4 regions of the Shewanella sp. AC34-MNA-CIBAN-0136 genome follow, and region 1 is predicted to be linked to each of the others. Evidence: predicted binding sites of a transcription regulator. Region 1 holds the regulator's gene; each other region holds the start of a gene.
The links. Region 1 encodes MetJ, which represses methionine synthesis genes. Its sites were predicted from a motif close to TAGACGTCTAGACGTCTA; they were not measured.
Positions count from the first base shown of each region.

Region 1 (4,349 bases):
GCTCATAAAGAGCGCGTTAGCCACTAATATTGAGATGAGAGTTCTCATGGTCTTTCTCCCCTTTATTTGCCAAATAACAAGGTCAATTTGGCAAATTTTTTGTGTCAGGATCCCTGAGGCTAAGCCTCACAGTTTTTTCGTTTGGTTTATTGGCTGATGTTTCGTTTAGAACGAAAAGATACTCAGCATTGATGATTTAGCCGCAAGTAGCTGGTTGGTCTGAATCGGCGGCGTGGTCATATAAAAACTGTTGAATATCTTTTATGTCTTTTTCTGATAAGGCTTCAAAAACGGCAGGTTTAGCTTTGTGCTTATCACGAGTAAAGAAACGATCCCATTGGCTCATGGTTTTGGTCATTGGGGTTAATTCAGGACCTTCACTGTTAGCGCTGTGGCAGGCTTTACATTCTTTTTTGTACAGGTGCTTACCTTTTTTAGGATTACCACCATCTGCGGCCATCACTTGGGTGCCAAGTGATAATGCCATAGCAACTGCGATACCAACTTTAATGTAAGTGTTCATCATTTTGTCCTCTGTCGGGCTTATTAGGGTTGTGCATTAACAGCATTTAATTATTTATTTGCTGTAAACAATGTTACCTAAAAGTGAGTAGTGTTAATTTGAAGTAGATCATATCCATGAGAAAAATCTAATTGAAAAAAAGTTAATTGAAAGAAATCTAATGAACTAGTGTGATGTGGATCTATTGCGCCAAGATGAGGATTTTGCTAGAGGAGATAAAAGTGGTTTTTTTGATACTTATTGATGGCGTTTTTAGGTGAGAAATAGACTGCTTGATAAATAGAAGGGGAAGATTTTAATCATTATTAGCGAACAAGCCCATTGATGGCTGGTTTTGTTTACAGGTACAGAATAGCTGATTAGCTGATTAGCTCATTAACGTGTTGGTCGACATAATCACTAACACAGTGGCACTAATACTACATAACACTAAGGTGACTATGCGGGTTTTATCTTTATCAACGCGGCCAATTAATCTACCTGAGACAAGATAACCAGCAACGACTGAAGGCAATAATAGCAGTGATAGCCATAAATGCTTCACTTCAACTAAGCCGACGATGGTTAGAATAGCTAAGGCAATTAATGAGCTAAACACGAAAAAGGCAGATAATGCCGCTCTAAACTGACCTGGGTCTTGGCCTGCAAGCAAAATGGCCATTGGTGGACCACCGATAGCAGCGATATTGCCAAATATGCCTGAAAATACCCCAGCGATAAATAAACTGAGGCGATTAATAGGGGCGGTAAAGCGAAAGATGCTAAGAATAACAGCAATAAACACAATGCCTGCAATCACTAAGCCTAGTATGGCTTGTGGGGCAAACAGCAATAATCCAGCGCCTAAAAACCCCCCAGGGATCCGCCCGAGTAAGGCATATTGCAAACCATTAAATTGTAGATGACCGCGTTCTCTAAATAAGGTCATTGCAGAAATGGCAAAGCCCATAACAATAATAGGAACAGGAACTAATTGAGGATTAACAATATACAGCAGCGGGCTTGCAACAACGGCTAACCCAAAGCCAATTAAGCTTTGGGTTAGCGCGCCAAAAAACACGATAATCGATGCCAGTATCAAGGTCGTTGGATCGATAAATGACATCATAAGTTCTCTTTAAAAACATGACGACTTCTTATTAGGGTCGTTTCAAAGTCTGTGAGGTATTGACTAATCAGTGAATTATTCGAGCTCTTCCCACTCGATACCCATATCATCCATTAACTTTTTCGCTTCACTTGGAATGCTATCAGGCTGATCTTTTGATAGATCACCGTCATAAGGTAATGGTTGACCTGTGTACGCATGCAAAAATGCTTCGCATAGCAGTTCACTGTTAGTTGCATGGCGCAGATTATTTATCTGGCGACGCGTCCGCTCATCCGTCAGTACTTTTAATACTTTTAAAGGGATAGAAACCGTAATTTTTTTTACTTGTTCATTTTTTTTGCCGTGCTCGGCATATGGGCTGATATATTCGCCATTCCACTCAGTCATTAACTTACCCTTAACGATAAATACGCTGCAGATTTTAAACCGTTACAATCTCTAGTCAAATTATTGCTACTATTTAATCCCGATTGCAAATAGATTTCTTGATGTTTAGACGTCTAAACGTCTATTTAAGTTGACGGATGGGGATCTCTTAGGTAAATTTGGACGTCTAGACATCTCTTTGTGTGTTTGTGAAATTTTAGGAGTTACCATGACTAAGCATCAAAACGCCACATTGGCCGTTCGCCAAGGTATTGAAACAGACACACAACATGGTGCTATCGTGCCACCGATTTATTTATCGACCAATTATTCATTCGATGGCCACAATAATCCGCGCGAGTTTGATTACAGTCGTTCGGGTAATCCTACTCGATGTATTTTAGGTGACGCACTCGCCAAACTCGAGCAAGGTGCTACCGGCGTGGTGACATGTACCGGCATGGCGGCGATTACATTGGTGACTAGCTTACTTGGCCCAGAGGATTTATTGGTTGTGCCGCACGATTGTTATGGTGGCAGTTACCGCTTATTTACTAATTTGGCCAAAAAAGGCCAATTTAAGTTATTGGTTGTTGATCAAACTGATGCGCAAGCGCTGAGCAAAGCGATAGCTCAAAAACCGAAAATGGTGTGGTTAGAAACGCCATCGAATCCTTTATTGCGGGTGGTAGACATTAATGCCATTAGTATCGCTTGCCATGACGTTGGCGCGCTAGTGACAGTCGATAACACCTTTTTATCACCAATATTACAGCAGCCATTATTATTAGGTGCAGACATTGTGATTCACTCAACCACCAAATACATCAATGGTCATAGCGATGTGGTCGGTGGGGCTGTAGTGGCTAAAGATCCTCAAGTGGGTGAGTTGTTACATTGGTGGTCAAATACTCTTGGGCTTACGGGTTCAGCATTTGACAGTTATTTAACCTTGCGAGGCTTACGTACTTTAGCGGTACGAATTCGTGAGCATCAACGTAATGCACAAAAGATTGTTGAGTTACTCAGCGCCAGTGATGTGGTGGCCAAGGTGTATTATCCGGGTTTAAAAGACCATCCAGGTCACGAAATTGCGGCAAAACAACAACAAGGCTTTGGTGCTATGTTAAGTTTTGAGTTAATCGGCGGCGAAGCGGAAGTAGTGGCATTTTTAAAGGCGCTGTCGTTGTTTAGTGTTGCCGAAAGTTTAGGCGGGGTGGAAAGTTTAGTCGCCGTTCCGGCCACTATGACCCATCGAGCAATGGACCCACAAGCAAGGCAAGAGGCTGGTATTAAAGAGACTTTATTGAGACTATCTGTCGGTATTGAAGATGCAGATGACCTCTTGGCCGATATTCAAGCAGGCCTAGCAGCTGTTGCCGCGATAAAATCAGCTTAATTCGAGTTTAAGTTAGCTGTGGTTTCGACCAAATTGGGTAAAATAGCAAAACATGCACTTGCAACACTATTGGTTTCAAAATAGAAGTCTAGCAGTCGCAACAAAAGTCGTAGTTGTTTAAGGAGTCAGTAATGACGCGAAGTCATTTACATAAGTTTGGTGGTTCAAGTTTAGCGGATGCAGATTGCTATCGCCGTGTTGCACATATTCTACTTACGCATGGTCAGAGTGATGATTTAGTTGTGGTATCCGCCGCCGGAAAAACGACTAACTTCTTATACAAATTATTGAGCCTGCGTGACAGCGGTCAGTTGTGGCAAGAAGAGCTGCAAATTCTGATCAGTTACCAGCAGACGTTAATTGAACAATTATTATCAAACGAGCAAGCGCGTGATTTACGCGAACGTTTGTCTACCGACAAATCTCAGTTAGTCAGCTTATTATCTTTAGAGCAACGTAACGATTACCAATTAAACCAAGTGGTGAGTTTTGGTGAACGTTGGTCGGCGCGCTTAATGGCCGCTTTGTTAAGAGAAATGGGCGTAGCTGCGACTCATGTCGATGCGTGCTCTATTTTGGTAGCCGATGAAGGTGCCGTACCCAATATTTTAGTGGCTGAGTCTCGTGACAAGGTACAAGCCTTATTAGCCTTGCACCCGCAAGAGCGTTTAGTGATCACCGGCTTTATATGCGCTAACCGCCACGGCGATACCTTATTGCTGGGTCGCAATGGTTCTGATTTTAGTGCCACCTTAATTGCCAGCTTAGCTGACATTGAACGTGTGACCATTTGGACCGACGTTGAAGGGGTATTTAACGCCGACCCGAATAAAATTAATGATGCTAAATTACTCAAGAGTATGTCACTCGCAGAAGCCGATCGCCTAGCGCGCCTGGGCTCTCCTGTACTGCATTCTCGTACCTTACAGCCACTGTTTAATACTGAAGTG
Region 1 covers NZ_JBEOPJ010000010.1:93,150-97,498, forward strand. Annotated here, with positions in the region: gene AAEY94_RS11770 (DUF3373 domain-containing protein) at 1-48, opposite strand, end outside; gene AAEY94_RS11775 (c-type cytochrome) at 197-526, opposite strand; gene AAEY94_RS11780 (sulfite exporter TauE/SafE family protein) at 891-1,631, opposite strand; gene metJ (met regulon transcriptional regulator MetJ) at 1,707-2,021, opposite strand; gene metB (cystathionine gamma-synthase) at 2,230-3,399, shown strand; gene AAEY94_RS11795 (bifunctional aspartate kinase/homoserine dehydrogenase II) at 3,531-4,349, shown strand, end outside.

Region 2 (4,349 bases), on a different contig from region 1:
GCATCCATCGCCGCTATGGCATTAATGGTGTCATTGAACTCGCTGTAACACATGTGTGTATGGATTTGAGTTGCATCTTCAACACCTGCAGCCGATAACTTAAACGCATCCACCGCCCAGGTTAAATAATCTGCCCATTGGCTTTGTTTAATCGGTAAACCTTCACGAAATGCAGGTTCATCAATTTGAATAATGCCAATACCCGCTTTCTCTAAATCAACCACTTCGTCACGTACTGCTAATGCAAGTTGGTTAGCAATATCTTTACGTGGAATATCTTCACGAGCGAACGACCAATGTAAAATGGTCACCGGACCCGTTAGCATGCCCTTAACAGGCTTGTCGGTTAAGCTTTGCGCATAGGTAGCCCAGTCGACCGTCATTGGTTTGGGGCGAGACACATCGCCATAAATTAACGGCGGCTTAACGCAACGAGAACCATAACTTTGCACCCAACCAAATTGAGTAAACCCAACGCCCTCTAATTGTTCACCAAAATACTCCACCATGTCATTACGCTCAGCTTCGCCGTGAACTAGCACGTCGATACCCAGTTTAAGTTGACGAGAAATGGTGTCTTGAGTGACTTGCTCAAGCTGTGAACGGTAATCATTGTCATTGATTTCGCCTTTACGCCAGCGACTGCGTAAACCCCGAATAGCTGGCGTTTGCGGAAATGAACCTATGGTGGTTGTGGGTAATAATGGCAGCGCTAACTTTTGTTGTTGGGCAATGATACGGCGGGCAAATGGACTGTTACGTTCAAAATCATCAGCGGTTAGCTGCGACACACGTTCTACAACCTGCTGATTAGCTGCGGCAGCTTTTGCCAAGCGGCGTTGCTGGCAACGATCAATAATCGCTTGGCTAGTTGCTGAACCTTGCTCAACGATTAATTGATGAATTTCGTTAAGTTCAAATAATTTTTGTTTCGCAAAAGCTAATTGGCCAAGTAATGGCGTAATTAATTGTCTTTCAACCTCGACATCCACAGGACAATGCAACAATGAACATGAAGGTGCAATCCACAAACGATCGCCTAACATGGTCGCTAACTCGGTTACCTTCTGTGCAATCACATCAACATCAGCAGCCCACACATTACGGCCATTAACCACCCCAACAGAAAGTACCTGCTGAACGCCTAAAGCATTAACAAACACATCAAGCTGTTCTGGCGCGGTGACTAAATCAAGATGTAGCCCCTCAACCGGTAATGCACTCACCAATGCTTGATGATGGGCAATAGAACCGTAATAACTGGCGAGTAAAACCTTTAATGATGCTGGCTTTTGTTGCGCTAACGTTTGATAACTGTGGCTAATGGCTTGCTGCCACTCATCGGTTAAGTCTGCCGCTAATACCGGTTCATCAAGCTGTACCCAACTCACACCTTGGGCAGCAAAACGAGACAAAATTTGTTGATAGGCAACCAATAACTGCGGTAACAACGTCAACTTATTAAACTCAGAAAGGCTTTTAGATAAGTATAAATACGTCACCGGACCGAGCAGCACAGGTTTTGCTTGATGACCTAATTGCTGTGCTTCTGTGACTTCATCAAACAATTGTTCGAAGGCAATCTCAAATGTTTGATCAGCGCTTAGTTCTGGCACTTGGTAATGGTAGTTAGTATTAAAAAACTTGGTCATTTCTGCCGCACACGCATGTTGGCCGGTTTGCGAACGGCCACGAGCCACGCGAAATAAGGTGTCAATATCGACAGCGGCTGGGCTGCCATCAGCTTGAGTGGCCCGATGACGATCGGGGATCACATTTAAGGTCGCGCTCAGGGTTAGCACCTGGTCATAATAAGCAAAATCCCCTACTGGCAGTAATTCAACACCCGCATCTGCTTGCCACTGCCAATGAGTGCGCTTTAATTCACTGGCAACGTTTTTCAGCTCCGTTAATGTGGCTTCACCACGCCAATAACGTTCTAAAACAAACTTCAATTCACGCTGACGTCCTATGCGGGGAAATCCTAAACTTGAAATTTTCATACTGCTTTCCTTTTCGTTGAGCAAAAATTTATAGCCATTTATGTAGAAAAGCTACATAGGCGTCTGGACGTCTAGAAGTTTATTGTGTTACTCTGCTGTCAAGCAATCGAATTGATTTCATCAGCTAGTTGAGCAAGATTCATGTGGAGAGAAAATGATAGAGCTTAGACACCTTCGCACCTTGATGGCGTTAAAGGAAAGTGGCAGTTTAGCGGGTGCAGCTAAAAAACGGTTTGTAACCCAGTCGGCGCTTTCTCATCAAATAAAAGAGTTAGAGACACGAATTAACTCAACTATTTTTGTTCGTAAAAGTAAACCGTTAACGTTTACTCACGAAGGTTCACGTCTGCTGAATTTAGCGGAAGAAATCTTACCGAAAGTGATTGCAACCGAGTCAGATCTTAAACGCGGTTTAGAAGGTGAAAGCCAACAGCTTAAGCTCGGCATTGAATGCCACAGTTGTTTTCGTTGGTTAATGCCCGTTATTGAGCAATTTAAACAGCATGCGCCAGCAGCTCAAATTGACATTTCGAGCCGTCATTTATTTGATTCACTCAATGCGTTGGAGACGGGGAGTTTAGATATAGTGCTAACATCTGACCCTGTGCCAGGACATAGCGTCGCATATCAGCATCTATTTGATTTTGAAGTAAAGTTAGTCGTTGCTAGTGATCACGCATTAGCGGCACAAGCGTTTGTCACGCCAGCGCAATTGGCAAAGCAAACCTTAATCAGTTACCCCGTGCCTTTAGCGCGTTTAGACATATACAAACACTTTTTAGAGCCCGCGGGGATTGAACCTGGCGAGCAAAAGCAATGCGATTTAACCTCCATGCTGTTACAAAGAGTAGCCTGTAATGATGGCGTAGCAACCCTACCAACTTGGTCTATCCGAGAGAGTCAGGGGCTAAGCCTTACTGCGGTAAAATTAGGAGCAGAAGGACTAAAACGTCCTTTGTTTGGGGCCTATCGTCGCGATGCCACTAATGCAAATTTAATCCAAAAGTGGCTCGAACTGGTAGCAAGTGAAGGCATAAATCTACAACGGGTTGATTAATAAACCTCGTTTAGACAGTACGCGTCGAAGCACAAGTCCTGGAGAATCAGGGTTTTGTGTTTGGCGTAAGTTATGTGCAATCAAAAATTCTTCGCGTAAATCATCATCTAGCCCTAATGACGCAAATGCTTCGAGCGATAACTGCTGTTGTTGTTTATCAATAAGCGACTTCAATACTTTTAACGATACTGGTCGAGACAACTCAGCATTTAAATAAGCAAAAGCGGTTAACGCAATCACCTGCCCAAACACACTAAACAACGCTAATGTTTGCATTTCATCCGCATCGATTTTAGTGCCTACACCAATGTCGTTGTCTTCACGTAACAGTTGTATGCAATCCACCGCAATGGTTTCATTTAATGCCCAATAGCCTTGAACCAGTTTTTTGTAAGGCTCAGAAAGTTCATCAAGCCTTTCTTTAAGGTAAAACGAAAACGCGTAGCGATAAATGTTCACTTGGCCCAAACGGATTAAGGCATCTTTTACACTACGGCTTTTTGTTGATATGACACCTGCTGTTTGCGCGGTATTACTGCGTAACAATAAATGTGCTGCCAAAGCAGGATCCGCTGAAATGATATCGATAACGACTCGAATATCTGCTTCGTTAATCAGAGATTTTTTTAATGGAATTAATATGCCACGACGACCAATGACTTGCTCTTCATTGCCAATAATAGCTTGAACTTGAGTAAGGACTTGTTGCTCAAGATTAGTCATATTCATCAGTTACCTTTTCTTAGAATAAATCACTTTATTCATTAATTTAACGATATATTAAAACGAAAGCCAGTAATAGTTTACTGGCTTTCGAAAGGTTATTCGCTAAAAAAAGATAATCTAGAAACGATAACCCGCAGTCAGTCTAATTGAGCGACCAGTACCAGAATAATAACCACTGCCATAAGCCGAGTAATAACCAGTGCCAACATAATCTTCATCAAGCAAGTTATCTACACGTAAGCTACCATTCCAACCTGAATAGGTATAGTTAAGCGCAAGGTTTGTTAGCACGTAACTGTCTAACTTATCACCGGTATTGCTGTTGTCGCCTTCCATGTAACGCTCACCAGTGTAAACACCTTCAACAAACGCTTGCCAATTATCAGCAAAATCATAGCTTACGAAGGCTTTACCTGAATGTTTTGCCACCCAAGATAACGCTTTACCGTCGTTCTCACCTTGAGTGAACTCGGCATCAATATAGTCGTACGAAGCACCTAGCAGCCAGTCATTTGATAACTGCACATCATAAGCAGTGCTCACACCAAAGCGGCGAGATTCAT
Region 2 covers NZ_JBEOPJ010000004.1:278,465-282,813, forward strand. Annotated here, with positions in the region: gene metE (5-methyltetrahydropteroyltriglutamate--homocysteine S-methyltransferase) at 1-2,003, opposite strand, end outside; gene AAEY94_RS06050 (LysR family transcriptional regulator) at 2,158-3,060, shown strand; gene AAEY94_RS06055 (HDOD domain-containing protein) at 3,043-3,783, opposite strand; gene AAEY94_RS06060 (TonB-dependent receptor) at 3,904-4,349, opposite strand, start outside.
Region 2: metE (5-methyltetrahydropteroyltriglutamate--homocysteine S-methyltransferase) is a predicted target of MetJ. The motif match lies at 2,068-2,085, and genes of this name have one in related genera.

Region 3 (4,349 bases), on a different contig from region 1:
CTATTGGGGTTAAATTAGTTCCCTCTGATGACCATACAACAGCTGAGTTTCAATTACACGTGACGAGTGTGTTTGGTTTAGGCTGTTTGTTTGACTTGTCATTAAGTCCAAACCCAAAGCGTGACAAAGCTATTTTTAACCATCGCGTGTCCCAAAAGGGATGGTTAATCCATTACTGCAAACTATCTGTAACAGATTAATCATCAATAATAATTCACCTGTTCAACCTCACAAAACCTAACTGTTAAATACCTCTTTCATCTCTTTACCGCCTCACTTTGTGATCTAAATCATGTGTCTGGGATCTAATTAGGTACCTCTATAGGGGTACTGCTGTTTTGTTGATCTGAATCAATGATGTTAACGATTAACTTCAGTAGGTTAACCGCAAATGTTAAGGATGCACAGAATTGCATCTAGTTGTCATTGCCAAGGAGTGTTAAAAAATGAATAAGAAAATTACCCTAAGTTTAGTTGCTGCTTCTTTATTAACTGCTGGTTTTTCATTTGGTGCTGCGGCCCATCAAGCAGGAGATATTATTGTTCGTGCTGGTGTGGCAATGGTTGCTCCAAATGAGTCAAGCCCTGTAGTCGCAAATATTGCTGAATTTAGCGTAGATAACGATGTCCAATTAGGGCTAAATTTTGGTTATATGCTAACTGATAATATCGGCATTGAATTATTAGCGGCATCGCCTTTTAGTCACGATGTGTCACTGGGTGAACTCGGTAAAATTGCTGACTCAAAGCAATTACCTCCAACACTGGTCGCACAATATTACTTTGGCGATTCACAGTCTGCTTTACGTCCCTATATTGGTTTAGGGATTAACTTTACCAACTTTTATGACAGTGAATTTACTCAAGAGGCGAAAGATCTTGGCTTAGATAATTTGAGCCTATCGAACTCTTGGGGCGTGGCGACTCAAGTTGGGCTTGATTATCAAATTGATAAGAAATGGTTGGTTAATGCGTCTGTTTGGTATGCTCAAATTGCAACGGATGTGAGCTTTGATATGGGGGCAGATCATGTTGTGGTTGATACAGACATTGATCCTTGGGTTTACATGATCAGCGTCGGTTATACTTATTAAGCTAGGGTAGAATACGTTAGCGAAAAACGAACATATGAAACAGGAACCTACGGGTTCCTGTTTTTGTTGATGGCACTTATGGAGACTTTTTACGCGGTTTCCAATGGCGAGTATTGTAAATGTACTCTGGTAATAAACGATTTATCCACGCGACAATGCGCCAGCGTTTAGTGACATACACTCGGCGTTTACCTTTTTGCAAGGCTGAGATGATTTGTGTAGCCACTTTATCGATAGGCGACAACAGCAATTGTGTATTCAAATGAACGGCTTTATCAAATAACCCTAATTGAATATCACTAATGGTAATAGGCAGCTTTAATCGTTGTGCATGCATACTCAAGCCTTGCAGGTAATTTTCAGCAAAGGCTTTGGAGGCATGATAAGCCACATTAGGCCCTCCACGTTGACCGGCTATTGAGTTAATGGCGGCTAGTTGGCCGTAACCTTGCTCGCACATTAATTTAAAAATACAGTTATTTGCCGCAGCAAAGCCCATTACGTTAATATCAATAGTGTGCTTATCAATTGCCCAAGGCAGGGTAGAATCGTAGTCATTAACACCGGTATTAACAATCACCAAATGGGCGCCATTATGTTTGCTCCAGGCGGCATTCAGCTGTGCTATTAGTGTGTCAGGTTGATTAATTACTAACGGATATACACTGACATCGCCAGGCAGACTTTGACTAAACTCGTTAAGTGATTCAGGGTCGTTAACAAAAAGCACCAGCGAAACTTGCTGTGCAGATAACTGTCTGGCTAAGGCTTGGCTCAGTTGAGAGCTGGCGCCAATAATCATCGCTGTCGCTGTAGACATGATTCATCTCATCAAAAATAATGACTCATAATAGAAATAACATCAGTTGATAACAAGTAAGAAAAAAATTCAACTTGAGACGTGTAGACTTCCAGCCATCCAAGTGTATGATGGTTATCTAACAGATTGACCGATATTAACGTTAGCAATAAGCCATTCTGTCGCGGTTTAGGCTAGGTGAGTAGGTTAGTTATGTTTGCAAACGACATTTGACAATCGATGATGACCGCTGTTTTTAGCGCTAAACTGAATGTTGAAACTGTGACATAACAGACATTAACGTTATTGTGAAAAGGCTGGTTGGTTAATCGAGCGCTGGTTAATCAAGTACATGTGTTTAATTAATCTAAAGGTGAGACGTATGCCGGTTCGAATTCCAGATAACCTGCCTGCAGCAGGTATATTAGAGTCAGAAAATATCTTTGTGATGTCTGAAACCCGAGCTGCTAATCAGGACATTCGTCCAATGCGGGTATTAATCTTGAATCTAATGCCTAATAAAATCGAAACTGAAACCCAGTTATTGCGATTACTGGGCAATACGCCCTTGCAAGTTGGGGTCGATTTATTACGCATTCATGATAAGGAATCAAAGCATACATCAGTGGATCACATGAATACTTTTTATCGTGATTTTGAAGACATTAGAAATAACAATTACGATGGTTTGATTATTACAGGTGCACCGTTAGGAAAAATTGATTTTAAAGATGTGGTGTATTGGGACCACATTCGCGAAATTATTGACTGGTCACAACAACATGTCACTTCAGTACTGTTTTTGTGTTGGGCAGCTCATGCTGGTTTGTATCATCTTTATGATTTACATCGTCAGTTATTAGCGAATAAACGTTCAGGTGTATTTAATCATCGAAGAACCAGCGACCCACACCCACTATTGCGCGGTTTTGATGATGAGTTTTTTGCACCGCACTCCCGATTTGCTGAAATGGATATTGAACAAATTCGTCAACATCCAGATTTAGAAGTGTTGGCTGAATCAGACGAGGCTGGCGCGTATATTGTACTCAGTCGTGATAATCATAATGTGTTTGTTATGGGCCACCCTGAATATCAAAAAGACACCTTGAATGAAGAATATGTGCGCGATGTTGGCGAAGGCCTCAAGCCAGATATTCCGCAAAACTATTACCGACAAGATGACCCAACACAAGATACTATTGTTCGTTGGCATAGTCATGGCAGCTTATTAGTCAGTAATTGGCTTAATTATTATGTTTACCAGTTAACGCCATATGACTTGTCTGACATGAATGCGAAAACACCATGGGAAAGTAAAAAGTAAATTTGAATATAGTTTCACCAGCGTTTTAACGTTGACTTCGTTTCGATAAAAGCTATTGTTAAACTTAGATGTTTTTATTGTAAGGTCGAGGTTAAATGGTTAAAACCAAGTTGATGATATTATTGGTGTGTGCAGTAAGCTGGCCGCTAACTACCTGGGGGGCCGGTGACATTTTTAGTGACGCTAATGGCACTATTATGAATGGCGCCAATGTTAGCGACAATACTTTTAGCGACAATACCGTTAGCAACAATACTGTTAGCGATAATACTGTTAGCAACAATACTGTTAGCGATAATACTGTTAGCACAGAAATTACTGATAGCACAAAAATTACTGATAGCACAAAAATTACTGATATCAAACAACAGTTAGCCACATTAAGCTCATCACAACAACGCATTGACTTTTTACAACAACAGCTACCACAAAGTGCTCAATGGCCGATTGAACAGCAAGGCCAGTTATTGCATTTACTGGCAATAGAGCAAGAAGTTAACAGTGATCTTGTTGCTGCAATTAACAGCTATAGCCATGCCATTAAATTACTTACACCACATCCTCTTAGCAAAGAATTGGTCAAAAGCTATCTCGAGCGTTCATTCATACTTTACCTTCAAACTAACGACACCCAAATTTATTGCCCAGATCGTGAAGTGGCGATTACATTAGCCCGTCAACTTGGACAAGTAGATATCTTGGCCGAAGTGTTAGCGCAAAGTGCGTATTGCCATAATAAACCAAGTGATTTTGGCGAAGGTCTCAAAAGGTTAAATGAAGCTTTAGCGATAGCGCAACAGCATCAATTAGGACTGAGTCGTCAAGCGATGATATTCAATGCCACGGCTGCTATCTATCGTGACAATGGTTTAAACCGTAAAGCCTACGAATACTTTAACAAAGCCTATGACTTTTGGGAGCAAGCCCAAGATAAGCAAGACATGTTTAATATGTTGCATAACATGGTGGGCGAATCGATTAAATTGGCCTTGTGGGGGGAAAACAAAGCTCATTTAGCCCAAATGCAGCAACTGGTAGAGCAATCGCCAGAGTTTGCTGACTTTGATTTTTTCTATCAATTTAATACGGGTATTAGCTGTTGGGCTCAAGGTTTATTTCAAGAAGGTAT
Region 3 covers NZ_JBEOPJ010000013.1:18,768-23,116, reverse strand. Annotated here, with positions in the region: gene AAEY94_RS13685 (nucleotidyltransferase family protein) at 1-200, shown strand, start outside; gene ompW (outer membrane protein OmpW) at 447-1,094, shown strand; gene AAEY94_RS13675 (SDR family NAD(P)-dependent oxidoreductase) at 1,171-1,914, opposite strand; gene metA (homoserine O-acetyltransferase MetA) at 2,276-3,220, shown strand; gene AAEY94_RS13665 (diguanylate cyclase) at 3,316-4,349, shown strand, end outside.
Region 3: metA (homoserine O-acetyltransferase MetA) is a predicted target of MetJ. The motif match lies at 1,991-2,008, and genes of this name have one in related genera.

Region 4 (4,349 bases), on a different contig from region 1:
CATAGAAACTACCCGCACTTTTTGACCTAGTTTGGTGAGCTCTGCGGCAGAATCCATCGCCAACTGCACTTCTGAACCTGTGGCAATCAAAATCACATCAGCAGTGCCTTGGCAATCAGACAGTACATAACCACCTTTAGCTACGTTAGCTAATTGCTCAGCAGTACGCGCTTGTGCCTTAAGACCCTGACGGCTAAAGATTAATGAAGTTGGTGCATCACGACGTTCAATCGCCGCCTTCCAAGATACTGCCGTTTCCGCAGCATCACATGGACGCCAAACAGCCATATTAGGCGTTAAACGTAAGTTAGCTAATTGCTCAACCGGTTGGTGAGTTGGGCCATCTTCGCCTTGACCGATTGAATCATGGGTATAAACGAAAATGTTTTGAATGCCCATTAATGCTGACATACGTACCGCGTTACGTGCGTACTCCATGAACATCATGAAAGTTGCGCCATAGTTAATAAAACCACCATGTAACGACGCGCCGTTCATAATACCGCTCATACCGAATTCACGTACACCGTAATAGATGTAGTTACCGGCAGGATCGTCTTGAATACCTTTTGAACCAGACCAAAGCGTTAAATTAGAACCGGCTAAGTCAGCGCTACCGCCAAGTAATTCAGGCAACATAGCACCAAAGAAACCAATTGAATTTTGAGACGCTTTACGACTCGCAATACCTTCGGCTTTATCTTGGCTTTCTTGGATAAAGGCTTGTGCTTTTGCTTCAAAATCTGCAGGTAAGTCACCTTTTAATACGCGACGTTCATATTCTGCAGCCAGTTCAGGGAACGCAACTTGGTAAGCAGCAAACTTGTCATTCCATAATGACTCGTTAGCAACACCTTTATGTTTAGCATCCCAACCAGCATACACATCAGATGGGATTTCAAAAGGAGCGTGTGGCCAGTTTAAGAACTCACGAGCTGCTGCAATTTCAGCATCACCTAATGGTGCACCATGACAATCATGGCTACCCGACTTGTTAGGCGAACCAAAACCAATAATGGTTTTACAGCAAATCATCGATGGCTTATCTGTTACAGATTTAGCTTGTTCAATCGCGGCGCGGATAGCATCAGGATTATGACCATCTACATCGGCAATAACGTGCCAGCCATAGGCTTCAAAACGCTTAGGAGTGTCATCAGTGAACCAGCCTTCAACATGACCATCGATAGAAATACCGTTGTCATCCCAAAATGCGACTAACTTTCCAAGGCCTAATGTTCCGGCTAATGAACTGACTTCGTGAGAAATACCTTCCATTAAACAGCCATCACCTAAGAAACAGTAGGTGAAGTGATCGACGATGTCGTGGCCTGGACGGTTAAACTGAGCCGCCAAGGTTTTTTCCGCAATAGCCATACCAACAGCATTACTCAAACCAGCGCCTAAAGGACCGGTTGTAGTTTCAACACCAGGGGTATAACCATATTCAGGATGACCAGGCGTTTTTGAATGCAGCTGACGGAATTGCTTTAGCTCTTCAATAGGCAATTCATAGCCAGTTAAATGCAATAAAGAATATATAAGCATAGAGCCATGACCGTTTGACAGAACAAAACGATCGCGATCGACCCAGTTAGGATTAGTTGGATTGTGCTTTAGAAAATCATTCCATAGCACTTCGGCGATATCTGCCATCCCCATTGGGGCACCTGGATGACCAGAGTTAGCTTTTTGAACCGCATCCATACTTAGGGCGCGAATAGCGTTAGCGAGTACTTTACGAGATGACATGCTCTCTCCTGCTTGTTTGTAAGGTCTAACGGGCAATTGTGAAGCCATATTTTCCCCTACAAGGCGATGTGACGCAAATTAAAATTTTTCGGGTTTCTTTTTAACCGTTAAATAAACGGTGATTTCATACAATGCCAATAAATAAACATCGTAAATACAGCATCAAATGGTCAGCATGACCATAACATGAGATAAATACAGAGTAATTATTTATTGCCACTTGTAAATAAAAAGTATCGTGATTGGCAGAGCTATGGCTCTGATTAGGCAATATAATCTCTAATCTATCAAAAACATTGTCTATTTTTATGATAAATACACCGCGCAAGTCGATGAGCATTTAAATAAAGCAATATGAATCAAACACTTGATTTTTCACCAGTATAAACATATCTATGATTAACAAAAAAATTATGCTCCATTGCACAATTCTCCAGTTAAATTCGTACAAAGGGGTGTTATCAAATTAGATTTCGACTAAAATAGACGTCTAGACGTATATTCAAATGCAACCAACGAGATTCTCCTATTATGGCAAAGCACTTGTTTACCTCTGAGTCTGTCTCAGAAGGTCATCCAGATAAAATCGCCGATCAGATTTCTGATGCGGTATTAGACGCAATACTTGAGCAAGATCCAAAGGCTCGTGTTGCGTGCGAAACGTATGTCAAAACCGGTATGGTATTAGTGGGCGGTGAAGTCACCACTTCTGCTTGGGTAGACATTGAAGAAATTACCCGTAAAACCGTACGCGAAATCGGTTACACCAATTCAGATATGGGTTTTGATGCTGATTCATGTGCGGTACTTAATGCCATAGGCAAACAGTCACCAGACATCAATCAAGGTGTTGATCGTTCAGACCCTGCAGAGCAAGGTGCTGGTGATCAGGGTTTAATGTTTGGTTATGCCAGCAATGAAACTGATGTATTAATGCCTGCACCGATTACTTACGCGCACAAATTAGTTAAGCGTCAGTCTGAAGTACGCAAAGACGGCACACTACCTTGGTTACGCCCAGATGCTAAAAGCCAGGTAACGTTTGCTTATGATGATGGCAAAATCATCGGTATTGATGCGATTGTATTATCTACTCAACATCGTGAAGACGTGAGTCAAGCTGATTTAATTGAAGCGGTAATGGAAACTATCATCAAGCCGGTATTACCTGCTCAATGGTTAAACAAAGACACTAAATACTTTATCAACCCTACTGGTCGCTTTGTGATTGGTGGCCCTGTTGGTGATTGTGGTTTAACAGGTCGTAAAATTATTGTAGATACCTACGGCGGTATGGCTCGTCACGGTGGTGGTGCTTTCTCTGGTAAAGACCCATCAAAAGTAGACCGTAGCGCGGCTTATGCTGCACGTTATGTAGCTAAAAATATCGTTGCTGCTGGTTTAGCTGACCGTTGTGAGCTACAAGTGTCATATGCTATTGGTGTTGCAGAGCCAACGTCTATTAGTATTGAAACATTCGGTACCGGTAAAGTATCAGAAGAAGTATTGATTAAATTAATACGCCAACACTTCGAATTACGTCCATACGGCTTAACAGCAATGCTAGATTTGGCACGCCCAATCTATCAGCAAACTGCTGCTTATGGCCACTTTGGCCGAGATATCTTCCCTTGGGAAGCGACTGATAAAGCTGAAGCACTTCGTGCAGATGCAGGTTTATAATCAGCCAGCATAATTATCGTCTTAAGCTAGTGTCTGTATTAAGCTAACACGATAAAAAATAAAACCGCCAACTGGCGGTTTTATTTTATCTATCATTGGCAATACAATGATTTGATCTCAACATTTAATATCAACAATGGCTCAGATTATGTATCAACCCACTTGGCTAAACACAAAGATAACAGCAAACCACCAGCCATCAACGGCAACTAACCCCTGTACGATAAACAGGCCTATTACTGACATTCCAGCCATTAACTTGCCAGCCATTAACTTGCCAGCCATTAAACAGTGGTCTGCAATCAAGTTATTCTATCGTCAACATATGCCGTATGCTCGATTAGCTCAGAAAGAGTCTGTGGCTGTCATTCATCATCTAAGCCCACCAGCTACTGATGAAGTTGATATAAGCCAGCAAAAAATAATCGCTGCGGTAAGAGTTAAACCTATTGGCCAATATCAATTAATCAATGGATTATTGGTTCACCCTGACTACCGTGGACAACAGCTTTCAACTCAGTTATTGAAATTTATCGTGCCCAAATTAACCGCTAAAAATTGCTTCTTGTTTGCTCATCCGTGGTTAATTGGCTTATATCAACAGCAGCACTTTATCGTTATAGATCAAAATGACGTGATAGGTCAAAATGATTTATCAGCGATACCAGCAGACATCACTCAGTTGTATCGTCGCTATCACAGTGAACAACGACCACTAGTGTTGATGAAGCTCAATGATCCCGATAAATAATCTAGATTAATAATCTAACTCAATAAGATCAATGAGCCAAACTCAGACAAAATCTAGATCGTATTAAAGCCTCTCAAGGCTATTGCACACCAATAATTTTAGCCCAAATAGACTTAAGCGTAATCAAACTAAGTCAGCATAAGTACAAGGTGATCGAACTCGT
Region 4 covers NZ_JBEOPJ010000012.1:114,699-119,047, reverse strand. Annotated here, with positions in the region: gene tkt (transketolase) at 1-1,752, opposite strand, end outside; gene metK (methionine adenosyltransferase) at 2,284-3,435, shown strand; gene AAEY94_RS13445 (GNAT family N-acetyltransferase) at 3,584-4,186, shown strand; gene AAEY94_RS13440 (hypothetical protein) at 4,349-4,349, opposite strand, start outside.
Region 4: metK (methionine adenosyltransferase) is a predicted target of MetJ. The motif match lies at 2,236-2,253, and genes of this name have one in related genera.